2 regions of the Providencia huaxiensis genome follow, and region 1 is predicted to be linked to the other one. Evidence: predicted binding sites of a transcription regulator. Region 1 holds the regulator's gene; the other holds the start of a gene.
The links. The regulator LexA, encoded in region 1, represses DNA repair genes until DNA is damaged. The targets are predictions, from matches to a motif close to TNCTGTATGTACATACAGNA.

Region 1 (11,999 bases):
TTGCCTTGAGAAAAGTATTAAATTTAAGTTCATTTTTCCCAGCTTGAATGATTGGTACTAGCGAAGAAAACTTATTCACTTTAATTTCTTCACCGCTAGCTAGCTCAATGCCAATCCCTAATCCAGGGTTGTGTTCCGTATCTGTTAATGCCAAATATCCTGACATTTGCCTATGTTCAGCTCCGGTAAACTTCACTTTCATTTTTTTCGCAATAGTTAAGTCGCAATTAGATAATACCAACGTTAACTCTCTGCGAGGCAACTCGTAAGTCGGGTCGTAAATATCTAATAACCGAATATCGCCAAAATCTACTTCCATCATTTTATTTTCCGGCAGAACAACACAAGGTGAATTCACCAGTGTCCCTTTCACTTTGACATTATTTTTAGCGGCAAAGACAATATTGCTACTTAAAAATGCCGTACTTATCAAAGTAAACAGTGTCCCTATTAATAGTGAGGTCGTATTTTTCATTATTGATACTCCACAACCATGGTGCCATTAGCAATAAAATCACCCGTCTTTAGTTCATTATCGCCATTCCTGACTAATACGGCCCAAAGTACACCGGGAGAGCTAGGGTTAATAAGGTATTTCTTACCTAGCTCCAATTCGGTATCCGCAAGCTGAAATTTTACTGCTAGATTATTAACTCCAGTATTTAACCCATTTATATCAAAATCACTTTTTATTCCATCTAACATCAGATACATAGACCAGTTATTTTTATTTTCACCACATTGGATCTGGTAATTAACTTGCCTTTTTTGGTCATTACCTTGGATTGATTTTATTGATACATTACCAAAATCAACTTCAATATCTTTACCATCATCAATATGACAAGGCGGTGGTGTAATTAAATTACCTTTAATATTAATCCCTGTTTCATAGTCTTTTGCGGTTGATGTAAAAGATAAAATGGCACTGAGGAACACCAAACCGATTATGTTATTAACAGTCTTCACATCTCAGCCCCTTATTGATACACCACTTTCAACGTTGCATTTGCCGTAAAACTTTTTGCGGGTAAATCTGTACCGCTTTTTTTCACTAATACGGCATACAATTTCAATGGATTTGCAAAGTTAAAAGCAAGTTTCTTTTTCAGCGGGAAATCGCTGGTGTCTGCTTTAAATAACACCGCAAGGTTATCAATATCCGTTTTTAATAGGCGCTGATCAAAACTTGCCGATATTCCCTCAATAAAAATGTTCAGTTTAGGTTGGACGCCATCTTTACACGTCACCGTGTAGTCAATGGGTGCTTTATAAACCTCATCTTGGACACGTGTTGTTAATACATCGCCAAAATCAATTTCTATTGTTTGCCCATTATTAATTGAACAAGGCTTTGATAGTACTTCTCCTTTAATATCAATGTATAGGAATCCTGAAAAACCAAATACACTCGATATCTGTAAAGTGAGCAATAACACAAATACCTTTGTTAATGTTTTAATAGACATCATGGCGTCAAACCTTATTTTCTTGGCAGCACTGAGCATTCAGCTGACTGACAGCTAAATTTCAAATCCATAGTTCCACCGAAGTCATTGAGATAAACCAAAGTTGGAGATGAACCTAAATCTCCAGTAACTTTGCCTAAACCCGCTTCACTAAATGGAGCAACCATTACAGGTTCAAAATTTTGAACTTCAGTATTGCCTTTTTTCAGTTTTGTAATGGATAAAAAGTAAGGTGACGGGTTTTTCACAATATAATTCGCCCCCTGTTTAAGAATTTTCATATCATTTTCTTGAGGGATCACTTCCATTCTATCTTTAATTACAATTGCTGCTGGGCGGTAAAAAAGCTTAATTTTTGTCTGTAATGCAATTTGCAATACATTCACTTTCTCACTACGAGGTGGAATCTCTCTCACATTTAAGTAGTAAACACTTTCCCTATCTTTAGGTAACTGCGCTACTGCAGGGATTGTCTGTATTTTAATTTGGCTTTTTGAATTAGCTTCAATACGATGCACCGGAGGAGTCACAATAAAAGGTGAATTTACTTTTTCATCTTTGTCATTTTCTATCCATGCCTGAGCTAAATACGGGCTAGTTAAATGTTCGTTAGTCAGTCCCATACCGACTGTTTTGTCTTGTTCATTATAAATAATACGAGTTCTATCTAGTGCAATCGCTGAATAAGCCGATTGTGCTAATAAAGAAAGACTTATCGCTGTTACAATTTGAACTTTATTTATAAATTTCATATTTTCACCGTTGACGTTAAAACATATTTATAATTATTTGCATGGTAATAACATTGTATGTTCCATGCCACTTTCTATTTTTTCAGGTAATTGAATGTGACAAGATGAATTATTTCCCCAAGTCACTTCAAGAACATCTGATGGGTTAATACCCGCTAAGTAAATAAATCCGTTATCTGAAACGATGCCAACTTCAACATTATTTTCATTTTTGACGGATGCACCAAATGGTGGATAACTATTATTTGCAAGATGAATTGTTCCCAATATTTTTTCACCTTGAATGACATTAAACTTCCGGTATCCAATAGCCCCTTCCGTTAATGTCGCATGCTGTGTCGATTGAACTGCTTCCGCATTATCTGGCACTCTATTTAAATCTATTCGAATATTATTGCGGTTATAATCCATAACACTGGTAATAACGGCTTTACCATATCGATTCGTGCGTATCGGCGTTACCCCTGTTTGCACAGGAATATCAGCAACACCACTCGTATCTAACAGTATCCTTGACCCACCATTGATTGAGGTATTACGGTGTAAAGCACCACCTTCTTGGGTCATGGTCAGTCCCCCTTTCAACTGCATTGAAAGAGTAGATTGATTATCTTGAATATAAGTTCCACTCAAATTAAGTTGTGCGGTATCACCATCATAGTTATACATACCTGATGTTGTTACCTTGTCTTTATCCCATGTACCCGCTGAAATAGAATAAGTACTACGTTCATTTATACGGTCATAATAGTTAACATTATGACCGTTCGTATTTCCTGAATAAGAACCTGAATAACTAATACTTGCTTGGTTATTATCCAATGGTACATTTAAATTTAGATAAACTCCGTCATCATCATTTTGGTCTGATTTTGTTTTGTAAGCTGTTAAGCTAAGACTTAAATTTTTTATTTTCCCCAAATCAAAATAATTAGAAACTGTTAGATTATATTGATCCGATGATGACCTATTCCAATAAGTTTGATGTGAGTAATTTAAATACATATTAGTATTATATTCAGGGAATGCAGTACCAAATATAATAGTATAAAGCTCTTTACCACTATCAACCGTACTTTCATTATAGCGACGGTCGATAAATTGGCTCATGCTCATATAATTTTTTTCAGAAAAACGATAGCCTGCGAATGTAATTTGGCTGTTAATATCATCAAATTGTTTGGAATAAGTGACGTTATATGAATTACCCGTCAAAGTTTGGTTATTTTCGGTTCTGCCCATTTCAGCACGAGAGATACTTAAGTTCCCTGACAATACGCCAAATGGTGCTAAATCACGCCCTAAACCAATCGCAATGTTTTGATATTCTGATGAACCAAGCATACCACCATAAACGGTTGTATTATTAGTTACCCCCCATGATAAGGAGCCCAAACTAAATGCAGGACCTTGAGTATCATGTTCATTTTTAGTCGGTTTACCAACGACAAACTGGTAAATCAGCTGACCCGGTCGAGTCAATGTCCCTAAACGAGATGTTTCCACTTTATAGTTAGTCACACTACCATCTTGTTCTTGAATAGAAACATCTAACGTACCGCCACCAAAAGAGTTCACATCCTGAATACGAAATGGCCCAGGACTAACTTCTTTTTGATAAATAATACGGCCATCTTGCTTCACAATGACGGTCGCATTGGTTTTGGCAACCCCCGCAATTTCAGGTGCATAACCTTGTAAACGCGGTGGTAACATAGATTCATTGGTTTCTAAACTAGCACCAATATAACGAATACTGTCAAATAGCGTTGAAGACAGATATTGTTCACCAAACGTTAACCTTGAATTTAAAGAACGTATGGCGCGATACGCATATAACTGATTCCATGACCATGATTGGCCGCCTTTATTTAATTGGCCTTTTTGCGTTTGCCAATCACCTCTAAAACGCCAAGCACCAATATTTGTCCCCATTGTCCCTGTCGCTGTAATACCTGAATCCGTTCCTTTGTCACCCGTTTCTTTTTTAACAACCCGACCCGTCGCATTATAGTCGATAAATGCACCTAGAATGCCATCATCCCAACGTGACGGAGGATCCCAATTTGGGTCTTCATATTCCATATAAGCTTGTGGGATACTGATTTCGACAATATTTTTTGCAAGATCACCTTGAGTCCGCATTTCTGGTACAGAGCGAATATCTAAACATTTTCCATCAAGTAACCAAGTTACTTTATTACTCCATTCTGGCTTTAATCCTAGTTGCCCATATAACTCAGGTGTAATGCAAGCTAATGATATTTTTTCATCATAATTAGGCGTAAAGAATATAATGGACTGCTCCATGGAAATTTTGACTTTATTTACAGCAATAGCTAAAGAGTAATTTCCAGGTGGAATATAATTAGCATGAGAAAACTTACTAAAATCGACATTTTCAGTGCTGTCTGCCTCTAAAAAATCAGTATTGAAATCAACTGCCTCCTCAGAAAATGCAATCATCGGCGTTAATATTAAAAGCATTAATTTTGTAATTAAATTGAGTTTCATGCTTTTCATTCAACTATGCCGCCTATCAGACTAAAAATGAAAAAGAAGGTAGAAACATATGGCGTCATGAATACGCCACATGTTTTTACTTAACTAAGCTTGAACTTATTGGTAAATAATTTTGAAGTTAGCAACAGTGTTAAAGCTACCTGTTGTTGCTTTCGCATCCGCTGCTTCGTTACCTTTAACGTATGCAGAGAAGTGCAGTGTAGTTTGTTTTCCATCACCAGCATTTAATGCGTATCCATCACCTGTACCTGGGAATGCTTTACCAAATTCAACAACTTTGTCAGCACCATTAGTGATTACAATACCGGCATTTTTAACTTTTCCACCTAAGCCAAGTAAGTCACCGGCAAAACCTTGGAAACCATTAATAGTTTGGCCAGTAAAGGTGATTTTTGCGTTTTTATACGTTTCTGTTGAACAGTTTTTCAATACGATATCGAAATCTCTGTTATCTGAACGATATTGGTTAGATGTCAGTTCATGTAATGCAATTTCACCAAACTCAACTAATTGTTTTAAGTTGTTTGCATCAATTGAACATGGAACATCGTTAATGAAACCAGTGAAGCGGACTTCACCTTGTGAACTTTCAACTGTTGGTGGCGTTACTGGATCTTCAGCCACTGCAACACCAGAAATTCCAACACCTAAACCTAAAGCCAGAGTTAACGCTAATTTATTCAGTTTCATAAACATTTCCTTTAAATGAGTAGGAAGTAGCTGCCTCTTTTCTGATTTTTATTGATAAGGAATCAGTTTTATTTTTTTGATTACTTAACAGTGAAATTCTTCAGTCATCCAACATCATTAATTTCATTCAGATTAGAGGTGAATATATAAATAAGATCCCTTTCATCTATAATTTTTAAAATACCTAAATTTTTAATTCTTTATTTTCTATTCAATATTAATTATTCCCATGAGGGGTAATTCGCTAAAATTGACATAGAAATAGAAAATGACTTTTTACACATGCCTTCCGATACTTTCTGATGTCAATTCTACATAACCGATATTTATTGTCAAAACAGACACATAATTAGAGTTAACAAAGAATAAACAACTAGTAAATTCAAAAGCAACAAAATATAAAATCAAAACGCTATCAAAATATACATTTCAAATTTATTACTTAGAAAAACTTATATAAAACCCTCATTTTTCACTTACAAATATCTCAAAATATGTCAAATTACAGATAGATTTATATCGGAATTTAAATCTATACTTATCGACAAAGATAGATATTAAAACCAAACAATAACAGAAAAACCGCAATTAAAATCCAAACAAGACAGAAAAGAAGCGACAAAAAGAATATTGAAAAGTGAGGTTAAGATAAGTCTTAATTGAAATTGCATCAAATTGAAACGGAATATTTCAATTAATTGTTCGCAATGCGTTGCGCTTTTATCATGCATTTGTTTAATATTTGTTTCTATTTTTCCTGTTTAATTTTAAATATCATTTTTTATATTTTTTATTACCCTCATTTACTTTCTTTATTAATCAAAAAAATACTTAGCAAGGTTAAAATTTTTTGATGGTAATGCTTTCATTTCTTGATTCTCTATAGTTCAAGAAACTGTGATAAACTTGTGAACAGTAAACATTTGCATTTTTCAACGGGTGGGTCAGTAAAATGGAAAAGATGAGTGAAAAAAAAGTTCTTGCGATGGCTGAACATATTTGCCAGTCAAGAGGCGTCAGGTTGACACCACAAAGAGAAACGGTATTGCGCTTGATAGCACAACAACATGGTGCAATCAGCGCTTATGATTTACTCGACTTACTACGTGAAATTGAACCTCAAGCTAAACCCCCTACGGTTTATCGTGGCCTTGAGTTTTTAATGGAGCAAGGTTTTATCCATAAAATTGAATCAACAAACAGCTATGTCGTCTGCCATCATTTTGATAACCCAAGCCATATCTCTGTTATGTTGATTTGCGACCATTGCGGAAGCGTAACGGAAAGTGACTGTACAACAATAGAAGCTGCCATTATTAATTTAGCCGACGAACACCAATTCCGCTTAAGACATACCGTGGTGGAAAACCATGGCTTATGCAGAAGTTGTGACGAAGTGAATAGCTGCCAAGATCATGAACATTGTCATCATAACCACGAACAACCTATAGCATCAAAAAAGAAATAAATTACTGTATTGCTAAATAGTTTGATGAATACAAAAGAGAGAAGAGAGAAGAGAGAAGAGAAAAAATATAAGGAAGGAAACAAAACAGGCAGACCTCAAAATAAAGCAATGAAATCTGCCTGCAATAGTCATTCCCGGGTGTAACCTACCATGACAGCTGGCTACTAGCGGAAATTAATACCAATCACTGTTACGGATAACCCCAACAGCTAAACCTTCAATAGTGAAGTTTTGCTGACGTAAATCAACAACAATAGGTTCGAATTCTGGGTTTTCTGCTATTAATTCAACGCGGTTACCCTGTTGCTTAAAACGTTTAACCGTAACTTCATCTTCGATACGAGCGACAACAACTTGCCCGTTATGTACATTTTGCGTTTTATGCACAGCTAATAGATCGCCATCCATAATGCCAATATCTTTCATGGACATCCCGTTCACACGCAATAAAAAATCTGCATGTGGTTTAAACAGCTCCGGGTCAACTTGATAGTGGCTCTCAATATGTTCCTGCGCTAATAATGGTTCGCCAGCGGCAACACGCCCAATCAGAGGTAACCCCTGATCTTCGGTTTCTTCTTCAAGAAGCAGACGAATACCTCGGGATGCGCCTGAAACGATTTCAATAACCCCTTTACGTGCTAAGGCCTTTAAATGTTCTTCTGCCGCATTAGGCGAACGAAAACCAAGGCTTGCTGCTATCTCAGCACGTGTAGGTGGCATACCTGTCTGCGAAATGTGATCTCGCACCAGATCGTAAACCTGCTGTTGTCGAGCCGTCAGTGCTTTCATTCCGTTCCCCTGTTTGTTTATACAGTCAAGCTGTGAGTATATACAGGTAAATGAAGATTTGAAACAGTTAAATCGCGCAATTTAAGCATTTGTTATCGATTTACTCTCTTTTTGCCCGATTAAGTAACCAAACACCTTAACCAGAAAAATAACGCTGCCATAATACCAGCGCCCAAATGAACAGCGCTAAACCGATACTCACAAATACTGCAGCAGAACCAATATCTTTAGCTCTTCCTGAAAGTTCATGATACTCACTACCAATACGATCAACTACAGCCTCTACCGCGCTATTCAATAATTCGACTATTGCCACCAGCACAACTGAGCTCACTAACAAAATCCTATCTATATAGCTGATATCTAAATAAAATGCGATAAAAATTGCGATGATTGCTGCAACTGATTCCTGCCTAAATGCTGCCTCATTAACCCAAGCAGCTTTCAAACCTTTAAGGGAATATCCTGCCGCTTTAATCACTCGCGTGAACCCCTTAACTTGACTCGCCATATTTATTCCTTAAAAAATACAAACAATAATCGATTTTTACGGTCAAAGTGAATTGTCAGTAACAGATCTAACCAGGTATTTCTGGTATGATTGCACAGCATTGTTAACAAGAGGCTATAATCATTTATGTCACTATGGCGTAAAATATATTACAACACGTTGAATTTGCCACTTAAATTATTGGTAAAAAGTAAACTAATTCCTTCGGATCCCGTCACTGAGTTGCAGCTTGATGTCAACAGGCCAACTCTGTACGTATTACCTTATCATTCGAAGTCTGACCTCCTGACGCTACGGCATCAATGCTTAGCTATCGGTCTGCCAGACCCGCTAGTCGACAATGATATCAATGGAACGAAGCTTCCGGCTTACGTTTTTATCGATGATGGCCCACGTGTTTTTCGCTATTATTCACCGAATCCACGTAAGGATTCAGTAAAAACATTCCATGCTTATTTAGATTTGCACAAAAACAATCCAAATCTAGATATTCAAATGCTACCTGCATCCGTGATGTTTGGGCGTTCACCTGGGCGTGAAGGCCATACTCCAGCACCGCCACTGAAGCTGTTAAACGGTATCCAAAAGTTCTTTGCAGTTTTATGGTTAGGGCGTGACAGCTTTGTGCGTTTATCACCGATTGTCTCAATTGGGAAAATGGCACAAGACCACGGTACAGACACTATTATTGCCAACAAACTCGCTCGTGTCGCGCGTATTCACTATTCGCGCCAACGCTTAGCAGCAGTTGGGCCAAAACTTCCTGCACGTTATGAACTGTTTAATAAGCTATTGACGTCAAAAGCGATTGAAAAAGCCGTTGAAGACGAAGCGCGCAGTAAAAAAATCCCACTCAAAAAAGCCCAGCAAAATGCCGTTGGGATGATGGAAGAAATTGCGGCCAATTTCTCTTATGAAGCCGTACGTTTAACCGATAGAGTTCTTAGTTGGACTTGGAACCGCCTTTATCAAGGTATCAATGTTCAGCACGCTGAACGGGTTCGCCAACTCGCACAAGACGGCCATGAAATCGTTTATGTCCCCTCTCACCGCAGCCATATGGACTACTTACTGCTCTCATATGTGCTATACCATCAAGGGCTAGTGCCGCCTCATATCGCAGCGGGGATCAATCTTAATTTCTGGCCAGCAGGGCCAATTTTCCGTCGCTTAGGGGCCTTTTTTATTCGCCGAACGTTCAAAGGCAATAAACTGTATTCGACCGTTTTCCGCGAATATTTAAGTGAACTGTTTGCACGTGGTTACTCCATCGAATACTTTGTGGAAGGTGGGCGCTCACGTACCGGTCGTTTATTACAACCGAAGACAGGTACTCTCTCAATGACATTGCAAGCGATGTTGCGCGGTGACTCACGCCCTATCACTATTGTTCCTATCTATATTGGGTATGAACATGTCATGGAAGTAGGAACTTACGCCAAAGAACTTCGTGGTGCAGAAAAAGAGAAAGAAGGCTTTTTCTCCATGGTTCGCGGGTTACGTAAATTGCGCAACTTAGGTCAAGGGTATGTTAACTTCGGTCAACCTATTTCTTTACCTCATTACCTCAATCAGCGTGTACCTGATTGGCGCGACTCTATCGATCCTATCGAACCACAAAGGCCGACCTGGTTAAACCCAACGGTCAGTTCGTTAGCTGATAACATTATGGTTAATATTAATAATGCAGCCGCAGCCAATGCGATTAACCTCTGTGCGACCGCATTGCTGGCATCTCGTCAACGCTCGCTCACTCGTGAGCAACTGATTGAACAAGTCGAATGTTACCTGCAATTATTACGCAACGTGCCATACACCGCAGATGCAACAACCCCAAATAAAACAGCAGAGCAATTGTTAGAACATGCTTTGCAAATGGATAAATTCGAAGTCGAAAAAGACAGCATGGGGGATATTATTATCCTTCCTCGTGAAAATGCCGTCTTAATGACCTATTACCGCAACAATATCCATCATTTATTGGTATTACCATCTCTAATAACTAGCATTGTGTTACACCATGAGCGCATTAGTCGCCAAGATATTCACTATCAAGTCGGTCAAATTTATCCGTTCTTAAAAGCAGAACTGTTTATGCGTTATAACAGTGATGAGCTACATGAAGCGGTAGATACGCTGATCGATGAACTGAATAACCAAAAACTAATTTGCTTAAGAGAAGACGATATTGTGGTGTTAAATCCTCGCCGTATTCGTCCATTACAGCTTTTAGCCGCTGGTGTACGTGAAACCTTGCAACGTTATGCAATCACATTATCATTACTCAACGCGAGCCCTGAAATCAGCCGTAATACGTTGGAAAAAGAAAGCCGTATCCTTGCGCAACGTCTTTCTGTCTTGCATGGTATTAACGCACCTGAATTCTTTGATAAAGCGGTATTCTCGACATTAGTCGATACCCTCAGAGAAGAAGGCTACATTGATAATAATGAAAATGATATTTTTGTTACCAATGCACAAAAACTGTATGCCGTTCTGGCCCGCTTGATGTCACCGGAAATCCGTTTGACCATTGAAAGTGTTAGCCAAGATGATGAGTTTTCTGAAGAAAAGCCAAGTGAAAGCGCGCAGTCTCAGGAACAAGAGAAAAGCTAATCGCGTTTTCTCAGCTCAATAAAACAAAAAAGGTCATGTTAGAAATAACATGACCTTTTACTTTGGCTCAATAAAGGCAATTTAAAAATAACTGACAAGAATACCAATGAACAAAATTAAGCCAACAAAGTTATTATTCATAAAAGCTTTAAAGCAAGGCGCACGTTCACGATTAGCCATTAATTGCTGCTGATAGATAAATAGACCCGCTACGAGCACCAATGAAATATAATAAAGAGTACCTAAACCCGCCAGTGAGCCTATCACCAATAAGAAGCCAACCATCAGGAATTGCAGTAACCCAATAATTAATTTGTCATACTGCCCGAATAAAATAGCGGTTGATTTCACACCAATTTTTAAATCATCATCACGGTCTACCATCGCATACTGAGTATCGTAGATCACAGACCAAATAATATTAACTAAAAACAGTAACCAACAAACAACAGGTAAAGTTTCGCCAACAGCAGAGAAAGACATTGGGATTGACCAACCAAAAGCCGCGCCTAATACCACTTGAGGTAAGTTACTGACCCTCTTAACAAAGGGATAAACCCATGCCAAGGCCAAACCGGCAACTGACAACCAAATAGTCATTGAATTGAGTGTTAAAACCAGCAGGAAAGAAAGGCCAACAAGGCTTGCAAACAATATTTTTGCTTCTTTTTCTGTCACGTCACCACTCGGGAGAGGGCGGTGTTTAGTCCGCTCTACGTGGCCATCAAAATGGCGGTCAGCAAAGTCATTAATGACACAGCCAGCGGCACGCATAAAAAATACGCCAGCAGTAAAGACAATTAAAAGATGTAAACTTGGCGTACCTTGAGCCGCAATCCATAATGCCCAATACGTCGGCCACAGTAGCAACAGTGAACCAATGGGTCTATCAATACGCATTAAACGGCTGTATGCATGCCATTTACTTAGCGTCATACTTCCCTCCACTTTGTCGTGCTCCTTTTCGAATTCCATCATACTTCAAATTGGGTATATTTTAATACCACCAAACTCTACAACTTACTGATTTATATTTGTTGGCATAGTGTCATTGCAGAGACCTGAAAATTCAAAATACTTAGGATAGTTAACGATATGCAGGTGATTCAGGTAAAAATATTTCTGTTAATAATAAGGGTTTATCCGATAACCTTAACCGAGAACAACGCACCCAACGA
Region 2 (11,999 bases), 1.8 Mb from region 1:
TAGGAAATTAAAATTGATGTGTTTTTTGCCGGAGTTCCTCTTTTATGTCTAATTCTCGATTACAAACCCAATTTATTCGTCTCTGGCAACATTTTCAGGGCCAAGACAGTGAAACAACGCTGCAAGATATCGCTGATACGCTGTTTTGCTCTCGCCGTCATGTTCGGACACTGCTTAATAATATGCAATCACACGGTTGGCTTAGCTGGCAAGCAGAGTCTGGTCGAGGAAAGCGCTCCACTCTTATTTTCCATGTTAATGGCTTAGAGCTACAACAGGCACAGGCTGAACAATTACTCAAAGAAGAAAGTATTGAGAAATTGGTTGCACTGGTTGGTGATAAGGAAACCATTCGCCAAATGGTATTGTCTGAACTGGAACGCAGCTATCGACAAGGTAAAAACTTATTACGGATTATTTATTATCGTGATTTTCCGACACTGCTTCCCGGTGCGCCAATGCGCCGCTCAGAAATTCACTTAATGAGCCAAATATTTAATGGCCTTACCCATATAAATGAGGAAAAAGGGGAAGTGGAAAATGGCCTTGCCCACCATTGGCAGTCCGTCAATGAGACCCAATGGCGTTTCTATTTACGCCCCGCTATTTATTTCCATCATGGGCGAGAAATGGTTGCTGACGATATTATCTATTCCCTTTTACGCTTAAAAACCTGTTGGCCTCTGTTCTCTCATATACAATCCGTCAGCTCACCACACCCTTATGTTATTGATATCACGTTAAGTGAGCCTGATAAACAACTGCCTTGGTTGTTAGGCAGCCATCATGCGGCTATTTTACCGAAGGAGTGGGAGAGCCTAGAAAATTTTAGCCGTTGCCCAATCGGCACGGGTCCTTATCAAGTGGAAAAAAACTTGCCACAAAAACTCACTATTACGGCTTTTGACCGCTATTTTGGTTATCGTGCGCTGCTTGATGAAGTGACTATTTGGGTGGTTCCTGAACTCTCAGAACAAATGGTTTGTACGACATTAAAAATGGATGGTGATAAGCACCATAATGGCTCGCTCGAAAGCCGTATGGAAGAAGGCTGTTATTTTCTGTTAATGGACCAGCGTTCAACCATTACTCAGCGTGAAGATGTCCGTAAATGGTTGTGTAGCTTTTTAACCCCAATCAACCTGCTTGCCCACTGTGAGCCGTTTTATCAGCGCCATTGGGCCCCTGCTTATGGCCTGTTACTCCATTGGCACCACAGTAAAATGCTAACCTTGTTCCCTAAGCCTGAAGATTTAACAGAGCTAACTGTCACTTTTTATCGCAACCACCATGAGTTCTATGCGATTAGCCAAATCATGAAACGCGTGTTGCAGCAGCAAGGTGTGGAGCTCAAGATCAATATTATTGATTACGATGATTGGTTTAATGGCAATGGGCAAAGTGATATCTGGTTAACAACCGCTAACTTTTTTAAACCTCTTGAGTTTTCCATTTTTGCAACCTTGTACGAAATGCCGTTGTTACGTCAGTGCCTTAATAACCCCCTCAGTGATGAACTCAATCTATGGCGTAATAACCAATTAGATGTTGAAGCTTGGTGTGAAAGCTTAATTGACTCACAAATTTTTCACCCCATCTTTCATCATTGGCTCGAACTGCAAGGCCAAAACACCATGCGCGGTGTACGGATGAACACCTTTGGCTGGTTTGATTTTAAATCCGCCTGGTTTAAACCTTCTGAGGATAACCTAACAAAATATTGATAGTTATGAACAGATAAAATGAATAATAAGGATGTTATTCACTTTTTCTGTGGATATCCATGTGAACAACCTCATGGTAATCAGGGTATATCCCCAAATCACTTTTTTATCAGAAAAAAGAAAAATTAAATAATCACTGATAAATCAAATAAATAAATAACGAAAAATCAGTTTATCCACTGACTATTTTTTTTACTAAAATGCCTAAGACTTCAACTGAGCAAAGATCAAACAACGTTGTATTTATCCACAAGATATGTGCTTAACTTACTCATATTCTGTGACTCTCGTCATAAAAACCGTTTCGTCAAGGCTGTAAATACACACAGTAATCTCGATTTTTCACAGTTATCCAGAAATCCTGTGGATAACCTAGTGCATGATCCTGTGATTATCTTGGGATGAACTTGAATAACCTCTGTAATAATTTATAATTCAGATGAATAAATAACATTATATTCATATATATCATATAGTTAGAAATACCATAGAAAAAGTGTTATACTTCTTAAGTTATATGTATTTCCACTGGCTACTTTTTATACATTACTATTCAAACCATGACGCCATTTATTGCACCGCCACCACCAGATAACGAAGCGACCTTAATGGCCCGAGCGCAAGCTCTTGCTGGCTACACGCTTGGTGAACTCGCCCAACATGCAGCGATCCCTATTCCTCCTGATCTCAAGCGAGACAAAGGCTGGGTTGGCATGTTATTGGAATATTATTTAGGCGCGAGCGCGGGAAGTAAGGCAGAGCAAGATTTCGCCCATATTGGTATTGAATTAAAAACTATTCCTATTGACCGTCATGGTGCTCCACTCGAAACCACCTTTGTTTCTGTTGCACCGTTAACGGGAAATAGCGGCTTAACATGGGAAAATAGCCATGTTCGTCGCAAACTATCCCGTATTTTATGGTTTCCTATCGAAGGGGAAAGGCAAATTCCGCTCTCACAGCGCCGAGTCGCAAACCCATTAATCTGGAGCCCCTCCCCCTTAGAAGAGCAGTTACTACGACAAGATTGGGAAGAGTTAATGGATCTCATTGTGTTAGGCAAAGTGGAAAGTATCACTGCACGTCATGGGCAGGTATTACAGATCCGTCCTAAAGCGGCGAACAATAAAGCATTAACTGAAGCTATTGGTGAGTTTGGTCAACCTATTATGACGCTACCTCGTGGCTTTTATCTAAAAAAGGATTTTACAGGCCCGCTGTTAGCACGGCATTTTAGTTTATCTTAATCAACAAGGTGTCGCCTGTACCAAAGCAGACGATAAAAATTTATCACTGTTTCATTGTAGAAGGTGCACAGATGTTTGAGTGGATACTCGACCCCAATGCATGGATGGCACTTGCCACCCTAACCATATTAGAAATTGTCCTAGGCATCGATAATATTATTTTTCTGAGTATTGTGGTGAGCAAGCTTCCGAGCCACCAGCAAAATAGTGCCAGACGGACAGGCCTTATTGCAGCAATGGTGATGCGCCTTGCGCTATTGGCTTCGATTGCTTGGTTATCACGCCTTACCACCCCACTTTTTACAGTTGCTGACCATGTGGTATCTGCACGCGATCTCATATTATGCGCAGGTGGAATATTCCTTATTTGGAAAGCAAGCCAAGAAATTTTTGAAACCATTGAAGGAGAAGGTGAAAATAATCTAGCCAATAAGAAAGTGAGCTCATTTTGGGGCGCTATCGTACAAATTGCTTTATTAGACATTATCTTCAGTTTAGATTCAGTGATCACCGCGGTGGGGCTTTCAGACCACTTATTTATCATGATGGCAGCAGTGGTCATCGCTGTACTCATTATGATGCTTGCGGCCAAACCCATTGGCGACTTTGTTGAACGTTACCCTTCCGTAAAAATCTTGGCCTTATCATTTTTGATTTTAGTTGGCTTCACATTGCTGCTTGAAAGTGTTCAAGTCCATGTTTCTAAAGGCTACATTTATTTTGCTATGTTTTTTTCTATGGCAGTGCAAGTTCTCAATATCTTGCGCAGTAAGAAATGGAAAACCAGAAACCAAACTGATTAAGATGGCAATCTAACCGCTTGTTTAGCCGCTAAAATAGCCCCTTCTACCGCTTTTTTTGCTTGTGGGCTATTTTTCCAGCAGCTTGAGCCTGTTAATGCGGCTCCAGAAATTAAAATTTCATCATAGGAGGCTTCACTTAATTGTGCGAGTGAACTAAACCCCATTTGTTCTAAACGGCTAATCACCATGGGGCCAACACCTTTGACAACCAATAAAATCTGTTTTTCTGATTCGGAAAATGCCATTTGACGATCCTCTTGTGAATGAATTGATATTTATTAAGCGAATATTTTGCATTTTACCTATTTAATACTTTAAAATTGCAACTATAACAATGCCAGTTTTAATAATTATTAACTGACCTATCTTATCACCCATCTGTACCTGCTTTGTGTTAGGAATTCACCATGTATAACGCGCCACTGACCAACCCACATCAACACACGATGCAATTACCTGATAGCCGTCAATTTTGCTGGTTTGAGTCGGGCCCTAAAACAGGCTTTCCTGTTATTTTTTGTACCGGTGCGGGTATGAGTGGTTCATTAGGATTTGGTTTGGATTTACTCGAACAACTGAATATTCGTTTGATTGTTCCTGAACGTGCGGGGCTTGGTGAGTCAACATTTCACCCTGAAAAATCATTAAAAAATTTTGCTATGGATGTTCAAGCACTGTTAGATAAGCAGTCCATTACTCAATATTCTGTCATCGGCTTTTCTCAAGGTGCTGTTTTTGCCATGGCTATCGCTCACTATTGCCAACCTATCTCACTGTCTATTGTGTCAGGGCAAGACCAATTTGAATACCCTGCAACTCGCGCAATACTCAGTGCTGATATCGTGAACATGCAAGAGCAAGCCCTTAACAGCCCTGAAGCGCTGTCTGATTGGCTATTAAAAAATGTCACTGGTGAGTGGCTATTGGCGTTTATTCTTAATTGCAGTGCAGAAATCGACCAACAACTCTACAATGAAGAACATTTCCTTGAGGCATATAGCCATTGCATGAGACGTGCTTTCGCCCAAGGCAACCAAGGATATGTTCAAGACTTATTAATTGCATTGCAGAAATGGGAATTCGCCCCTGAAACGACCTGCGTGCCCGTCTCTTTATGGTATGGCGAACTCGATATGAGCACAGTCCATTCCCCTGATTTTGGCAAAATATTAGCCAGCCGTTTTCCCAATTGCCAACATCATTTATTAAGCGATGAGGGAGGCTCACTACTTTGGACACAAGCGGAAGCTATTTTAGCCGATATTCAGCAGCACGCTGCATAAGCAAAAACCGCGATGAGTTATTCATCGCGGCTATTATTTACACCCTAAATTCACATGAGTGAATTAACGATAGACAATCCCACCGTCAGTCAAAATAGATTGACCAGTAATATAGTCAGAGTCATCGCTTGCTAAGAATGCCACTAGACCCGCGACATCATCAGGGGTTTGAGCACGACCAAGCGCGATCCCTTCAACATATTTTTTGTAAGTTTCACCTTTTGGCGCGCCTGTAATTTCAGCGAAGCGCTCATCGATTTCCACCCACATATCAGTACCAACAATACCAGGGCAATACGCATTCACCGTTATACCTGAGCTTGCGTATTCTTTGGCCGCGGCTTGGGTTAACGCACGAACCGCAAATTTAGTTGCAGAGTACACACCTAACATCGCGAAACCATCATGCCCTGCAATAGAAGATGCATTGATGATTTTCCCTTTATGTTTACGTTCTTGGAATTTCTCGCTCGCGGCTTGAATACCCCACATGGTGCCATCTACGTTAATTTTGAAGATTAAATCCATATCTTCTTGGCGAACATCAGCGATTGGCTTAACTTGTGCAATCCCTGCGTTGTTAATCATTACATCAAAACCACCTAACTCCGCTTCTGCATGAGCCACCGCGGCAAAGACTTGGTCACGCTGACTGATATCTGCAGCAAATGTGGTAACTTTACGGCCTAATGCTTCAATTTCTTTGGCAACATCTTGGAGTTTGTCTTTTTTCAAATCCACCAGTGCGATATCAGCCCCTTCTTTCGCTAAACGCAGTGCGATACCACGACCAATACCCTGCGCTGCACCAGTAACTAAAATAACTTTATTATTTAACGCCATACTTATCTCCTACTGAATAATAGCCAAATTGACTAGTCCACCAATCCTCATAAGTTAACAATAATAACAACAAGTTACAAAGTAATGATTTTTACCTACTATTCCTAACTAATAAAAAATATTTCACTATTGGGGCTGTGAATATTTTTTATTTACCAAAGAAAAAGGTATGAATAATGAAATTCGAAGATAATCTTTAATAAAAATCATTCTCAATAAGATAAACAAAAAATGCTATTCCTTTAACTTTATACGATTAATAAACAATTTAATGAGGTTTGAATATAAAAAAGCCACCGAGTAGGTGGCTTTTGTTCGCGTAAACGTTAAATTGTTTATTTTTTAGCGGCTTGAATATATAACATTTCTAATGCGATAGATGCGGCGGCTAATGCTGTGATCTCAGATTGGTCATAAGCGGGAGCGACTTCCACTAAATCCATACCCACGATATTTAATGACTGTATTCCACGCAATAATTTCAATGCACGATCTGACGTTAAACCACCAATAACAGGGGTTCCCGTTCCCGGCGCAAAGGCAGGGTCAAGGCAGTCAATATCGAAAGTCAGATAAACAGGCATATCGCCAACAATCTCTTTGATCTGTGCAACCATGTCATCCACACTGCGATCATTCACCTGAGCTGCATCCAGTACAGTAAAACCATTGTCGCTGTCATGTTCAGTACGAATACCAATTTGCACTGAATGAGTTGGGTCGATTAGGCCTTCTTTTGGCGCATGATAGAACATGGTTCCGTGGTCAAACTTGCTACCATTACCGTAAGTATCTGTATGTGCATCGAAATGAACTAAGGCCATTTTCCCAAAGTGTTTCGCATGAGCACGCAGCAATGGCAATGTAACGAAGTGGTCGCCACCAAAGGTCAAGCAACGTTTACCTGATTCAAGCAGTTTTTCAGTATGGGCTTGCAGTTTGTCACTCATATCTTGTGCATCACCGAAAGCAAATACCACGTCACCACAGTCAACCACATTTAAACGTTCAGTTAACTTAAAGTTCCATGGCCAGCGGTGGCTTTCCCACGCAAGATTCGTGGAAACTTGGCGAATTGCAGCTGGCCCATGACGGCTACCAGCACGACCAGAGGTTGCCATATCAAACGGTACACCGGTGATCACCCACTCTGCATCTGAGCTATAAGGCTGAAAATTCAGCGGAAAACGTAAGAAACCAAATGCGTTAGAAACCAGTGAGTTATCAACTTGATTACCTAAAGTACTATTAATCATTTCTGTTCCTCAAAACGGGCCGGCCCATTAGCAAGCCCTTTTAATATTCAATTCGAATAGTTTTTACCAAATTAACTTCGCACAGTATAAATAATAAACAAATCATATTATTTGCACAAAGTTATTATCTGTTCAGTATCTTAATACGTTATGACTCATATAGTGCGCTAAATAGTTCGTGCTGTCGCTAGGCGGCAAAATGAGCCAATCCCTAGGAGCATACACAAGTATGTGACTAGGGTTGGCAAATGCAGCCAACAACGCGACGGTGCGAAATATAACGCGCATTGAGCATTTATTCGTCTTCAAGATAAGTATACCCATACAAACCATTCTCGAACTCTTCGACAAAGTCTTTTTGCAACTGCTCACTCAAACCCGTGCCTTTTACTTGCTCTGTGAAACTTTCTAATAGGACTTCAGGGACTAATTTAACGTATTGCAGCATATCTGCCACAGAATCGCCCTCTTCACTTTGCAAGTAACGCAGGTTACCTTGGCTATCAACCCAGACATCTATTGCGGCAGTATCACCAAATAAGTTATGCATATTTCCTAAAATTTCCTGATACGCGCCAATCATAAAGAAACCTATCATCGGCGGGTTTTCAGGGTCATAAGCCGGCATTGGCATTGTGGTTTCAACGCCATCACCATCAACGTAGTGGTCAATAATACCATCAGAATCACAGGTGATATCTAACAATACCGCACGGCGGTCTAATGGTTTATCTAACCCTTCAATCGGTAATACTGGGAACACTTGGTCAATTCCCCAAGAGTCTGGCAGCGATTGGAATAAAGAAAAGTTCACATAAAACTTATCAGCCATGCGCTCTTGCAGTTCGTCGATGATTGGACGATGAGCACGATTGCTTGGGTCGAGATCTTGCTGGATACGACGGCAAATATTCAGGTATAGCTCTTCTGCCCATGCACGTTGAGTCAAATCTAACACGCCATGTGCATACTGAGTGTGCGCTTCTTGTAAGTCAAATTGGCTATCATGCAACCATTCACGTAATGAACGGCTATTGCCCTGATGCTGCATCGACTCCCAGGTATCCCATAAGGAAATTAATGAACGCGGTGCATCTTCATGTGGCGGTGTTGTTTTGGTAAATTCATTGCGTTCAACCCCAATCACATTGGAGACTAAAACGGTATGATGAGCGGTAAGTGCTCGGCCAGACTCCGTGATCACCGTTGGGTGCGGTAAATTAAACTCTTCACACGCATCCCCAATCGCCCAAATGACGTTGTTGGCGTATTCATTTAAGCCATAGTTGACGGAGCAATCGGATTGAGAACGAGTACCTTCATAATCAACACCAAGGCCACCGCCCACATCAAAGCACTGGATATTGACACCTAAGCGATGCAATTCCACATAAAAGCGGGCTGATTCACGGACACCAGTGGCAATATCGCGAATATTGGCCATCTGAGAGCCTAAATGGAAATGAAGCAACTGCAAACTATCTAGGCGATTTGCATTGCGTAAAATTTCCACTAACTGTAATACTTGGGTTGCAGCCAAACCAAATTTAGATTTTTCACCACCACTTGCTTGCCACTTACCTGAGCCTTGAGAAGCCAAACGGGCGCGAACCCCTAAGCGTGGCGTGACATTTAAGCTTTCCGCTTCTTTTAACACCATCTCAATTTCAGACATTTTTTCGATAACAAGGTAAACCTTATGACCCAATTTTTCCCCAATTAACGCTAATCGGATATATTCACGGTCTTTATATCCATTACAGACGATAACGGTTTGTGTTTTACCTGCGTTCGCTAAAACTGCCATTAACTCAGCTTTTGAGCCAGCTTCAAGCCCTAACGGTTCCCCAGAATTAACTAATGATTCAATGACTCGGCGTTGTTGGTTAACTTTTATTGGATAAACCAAAAAGTAATCGCCTTTATAGCCATAAGACTCACGTGCGCGTCTAAATGCTGCGTTTATTGAACGCAAACGGTGCTGTAAGATTTGCGGGAAACAAAACAGTGCAGGTAAGCGTAAATGCTCCTGCTCTTCTTTCACTTGATTAACAAGGTCAGCTAAATCAACAAAGGTGTCAGGGTTCTCAGGGTTCGGGCAAACACAGACATTTCCGCGCTCATTCACCTGATAGTAACCACCACCCCAATACGCGATGTTGTACGTCTGACGCATTTTGCGAGCGATATTATCATTCATAATAAACTCCTTTATGGAGGGGTGAGTGACGCGTTCTCCTTCCTGATGTATGTCAGTGAAGACATAACACTGCAAGGCAGTTATGTTGGGGAAACGGCAATACTCAGATTTTAATAAAAAGTGCTTAGAACTTCTAAACAGTGACAATATACGACCTTAAGCTGACAGATTAATGACTCAGCCTCGAAGGTGTATTAAAGATGTGACGGTAACTTCGTGATGAAGTAAAGAATGACAGGAAAGTAAATGCCAAAGTCACGCGGCGGTCCGCATATGACGGTTGGATACTGTTATTCAGTAGATTATGGATCATTACCCATTAACCCCCAATATAACTGTTTACCCTTTTAAAATTTCAATGTGGTAGCACTATTTTGGCAGGTTGACCTGTTGATTTAAGCTATATCACCTTATTTTTTATTGAAATTCAAAAGCTTATAAACATTCCTGATAGATAGCAGTCATTTTATATTATCCTGCTGGTATATAACGGGAAATAACAACCATCCGTTACGGTCGCAGTTTATACATCTATTACGCTCAAAAAGCAAAACCAAAATGACTAAATTGCGATAAAACTTTACCTATTGCTGTTTTATGTCCCTATTCGTTTTTTGTATAAATACAGGTAGAAATTTTTACTGTATGGGACTAAAATAGCCGTCTAGATGTTAAAACATCCAATTATAAATTTGCGAATTCTTAAGGTATTAATCTCATGGCTACACATCTCTTTACTTCTGAGTCTGTATCAGAAGGGCATCCAGATAAAATTGCTGATCAAATCTCTGACGCAGTACTTGATGCTATTCTGGAACAAGACCCGAAAGCTCGCGTTGCCTGCGAAACCTACGTCAAAACAGGTATGGTAATGGTCGGGGGAGAAATCACCACCAGCGCTTGGGTTGATATTGAAGAAATCACGCGCAAAACTGTTCGCGAAATTGGCTATACCAGTTCCGAAATGGGCTTTGATGCCAATTCATGTGCCGTTTTAAGTGCGATTGGTAAACAGTCGCCCGATATCAACCAAGGTGTTGACCGTGTTGACCCATCAGAACAAGGCGCGGGTGACCAAGGCCTGATGTTTGGTTATGCAACCAACGAAACTGATGTATTAATGCCTGCTCCTATTACTTATGCACACCGCTTAGTGCAGCGCCAAGCAGATGTTCGTAAAAATGGCACGTTGCCATGGTTACGCCCTGACGCGAAAAGTCAGGTTACTTTCCAATACGACAATAATAAAATTGTGGGTATTGACGCTGTTGTTTTATCTACTCAACATTCTGAAGATATTCAACAAAAAGACCTGCATGAAGCCGTGATGGAAGAAATCATCAAGCCAGTTCTCCCTGCAGAATGGTTATCAAAAGAGACAAAATACTTTATTAACCCAACGGGCCGTTTTGTTATCGGTGGTCCTATGGGTGACTGTGGTTTAACAGGCCGTAAAATCATTGTAGATACCTACGGCGGTATGGCTCGCCATGGTGGTGGGGCATTCTCTGGTAAAGACCCATCAAAAGTTGACCGTTCAGCAGCCTATGCAGCACGTTACGTGGCAAAAAATATTGTCGCAGCTGGCCTTGCAGACCGTTGTGAAATCCAAGTTTCTTACGCTATCGGTGTCGCAGAACCTACCTCGATTATGGTAGAGACGTTCGGCACAGGTAAAGTTGATGAATCACTGTTAATCCAATTAGTTCGTGAATTCTTTGACTTACGTCCTTACGGCTTAATTAAGATGCTGGATTTATTACACCCTATTTACCAACAAACTGCTTCATATGGCCATTTTGGTCGTTCTCAGTTCCCTTGGGAAAAAACGGATAAAGCAGAAGCATTGCGCGCCGCTGCGGGCTTGTAATTACTTTAGTAAATAAATTACATACAAAAAAACCCATCATTTGATGGGTTTTTTATTGCTCACAATGAACGATTAATTTTTTTGCGTAAACTGAAAAATTGCCATTCCAGCAACCATCGCTAATGTGAATATTATTCCTTGCGTTAATCCCATTCCTGTTAACAATAATGCAGGCCCTGGGCAGATCCCGGCTAGCCCCCACCCCACACCAAATAACACACTTCCAGTGACTAGTTTTTTATCAATCGTTTGATTTGTGGGTATTTGTAATGGGCAGTTAAGTAGGCTAACAGAACGTTTTTTGACCCATAAAAAAGTCATTCCACTAATTACCATTCCAACGGCCATCGTAATTAATAAAGAAGGATCCCACGTTCCAGTAATATCTAAAAACGCTAAAATTTTTGCTGGGTTTCCCATTCCGGCAATGACTAATCCTAGGCCAAATAATATCCCTGAAATTAATGCGATAAGAATAGGCATTGCTTTATCTCCCTATCCCAAAATGGTTGGCTAGAGCGACAGTCACAAAAGCAACGATCATAAAGAGCAATACTGCAACAATGGAACGACGGGATAACCTTGCCATACCGCAGATCCCATGACCGCTAGTACAGCCACTTCCCAGCCGTGAGCCAAAGCCGACAAACAGCCCAGCTAAAACTAAAATAGGTGTGCTGGTCGCAATGTTAACTTCAGGTGTATACGCCAACCATGTAAATAACATTGGAGCGCTCATCAGGCCAATAATAAAAGCCACTTTCCACGCTGTA

Region 2: a site for LexA is predicted at 2,036-2,055, ahead of mutH (DNA mismatch repair endonuclease MutH). Genes of this name have one in related genera too.

The regions. Positions count from the first base shown of each region.
Region 1 covers NZ_CP031123.2:4,296,424-4,308,422, reverse strand. The annotation lists gene CYG50_RS21635 (fimbrial protein) at 1-475, opposite strand, end outside; gene CYG50_RS21630 (fimbrial protein) at 475-969, opposite strand; gene CYG50_RS21625 (fimbrial protein) at 981-1,472, opposite strand; gene CYG50_RS21620 (fimbria/pilus periplasmic chaperone) at 1,484-2,221, opposite strand; gene CYG50_RS21615 (fimbria/pilus outer membrane usher protein) at 2,255-4,744, opposite strand; gene CYG50_RS21610 (fimbrial protein) at 4,841-5,434, opposite strand; gene zur (zinc uptake transcriptional repressor Zur) at 6,387-6,902, shown strand; gene lexA (transcriptional repressor LexA) at 7,077-7,694, opposite strand; gene CYG50_RS21595 (diacylglycerol kinase) at 7,831-8,205, opposite strand; gene plsB (glycerol-3-phosphate 1-O-acyltransferase PlsB) at 8,332-10,821, shown strand; gene ubiA (4-hydroxybenzoate octaprenyltransferase) at 10,903-11,757, opposite strand; gene ubiC (chorismate lyase) at 11,909-11,999, opposite strand, start outside.
Region 2 covers NZ_CP031123.2:2,469,784-2,481,782, forward strand. The annotation lists gene sgrR (HTH-type transcriptional regulator SgrR) at 45-1,724, shown strand; gene mutH (DNA mismatch repair endonuclease MutH) at 2,285-2,971, shown strand; gene CYG50_RS13085 (TerC family protein) at 3,043-3,774, shown strand; gene CYG50_RS13090 (Pathogenicity locus) at 3,771-4,019, opposite strand; gene CYG50_RS13095 (alpha/beta fold hydrolase) at 4,182-5,057, shown strand; gene CYG50_RS13100 (acetoin reductase) at 5,121-5,900, opposite strand; gene speB (agmatinase) at 6,236-7,156, opposite strand; gene speA (biosynthetic arginine decarboxylase) at 7,452-9,356, opposite strand; gene metK (methionine adenosyltransferase) at 10,075-11,226, shown strand; gene CYG50_RS13120 (DUF6691 family protein) at 11,299-11,709, opposite strand; gene CYG50_RS13125 (YeeE/YedE family protein) at 11,714-11,999, opposite strand, start outside.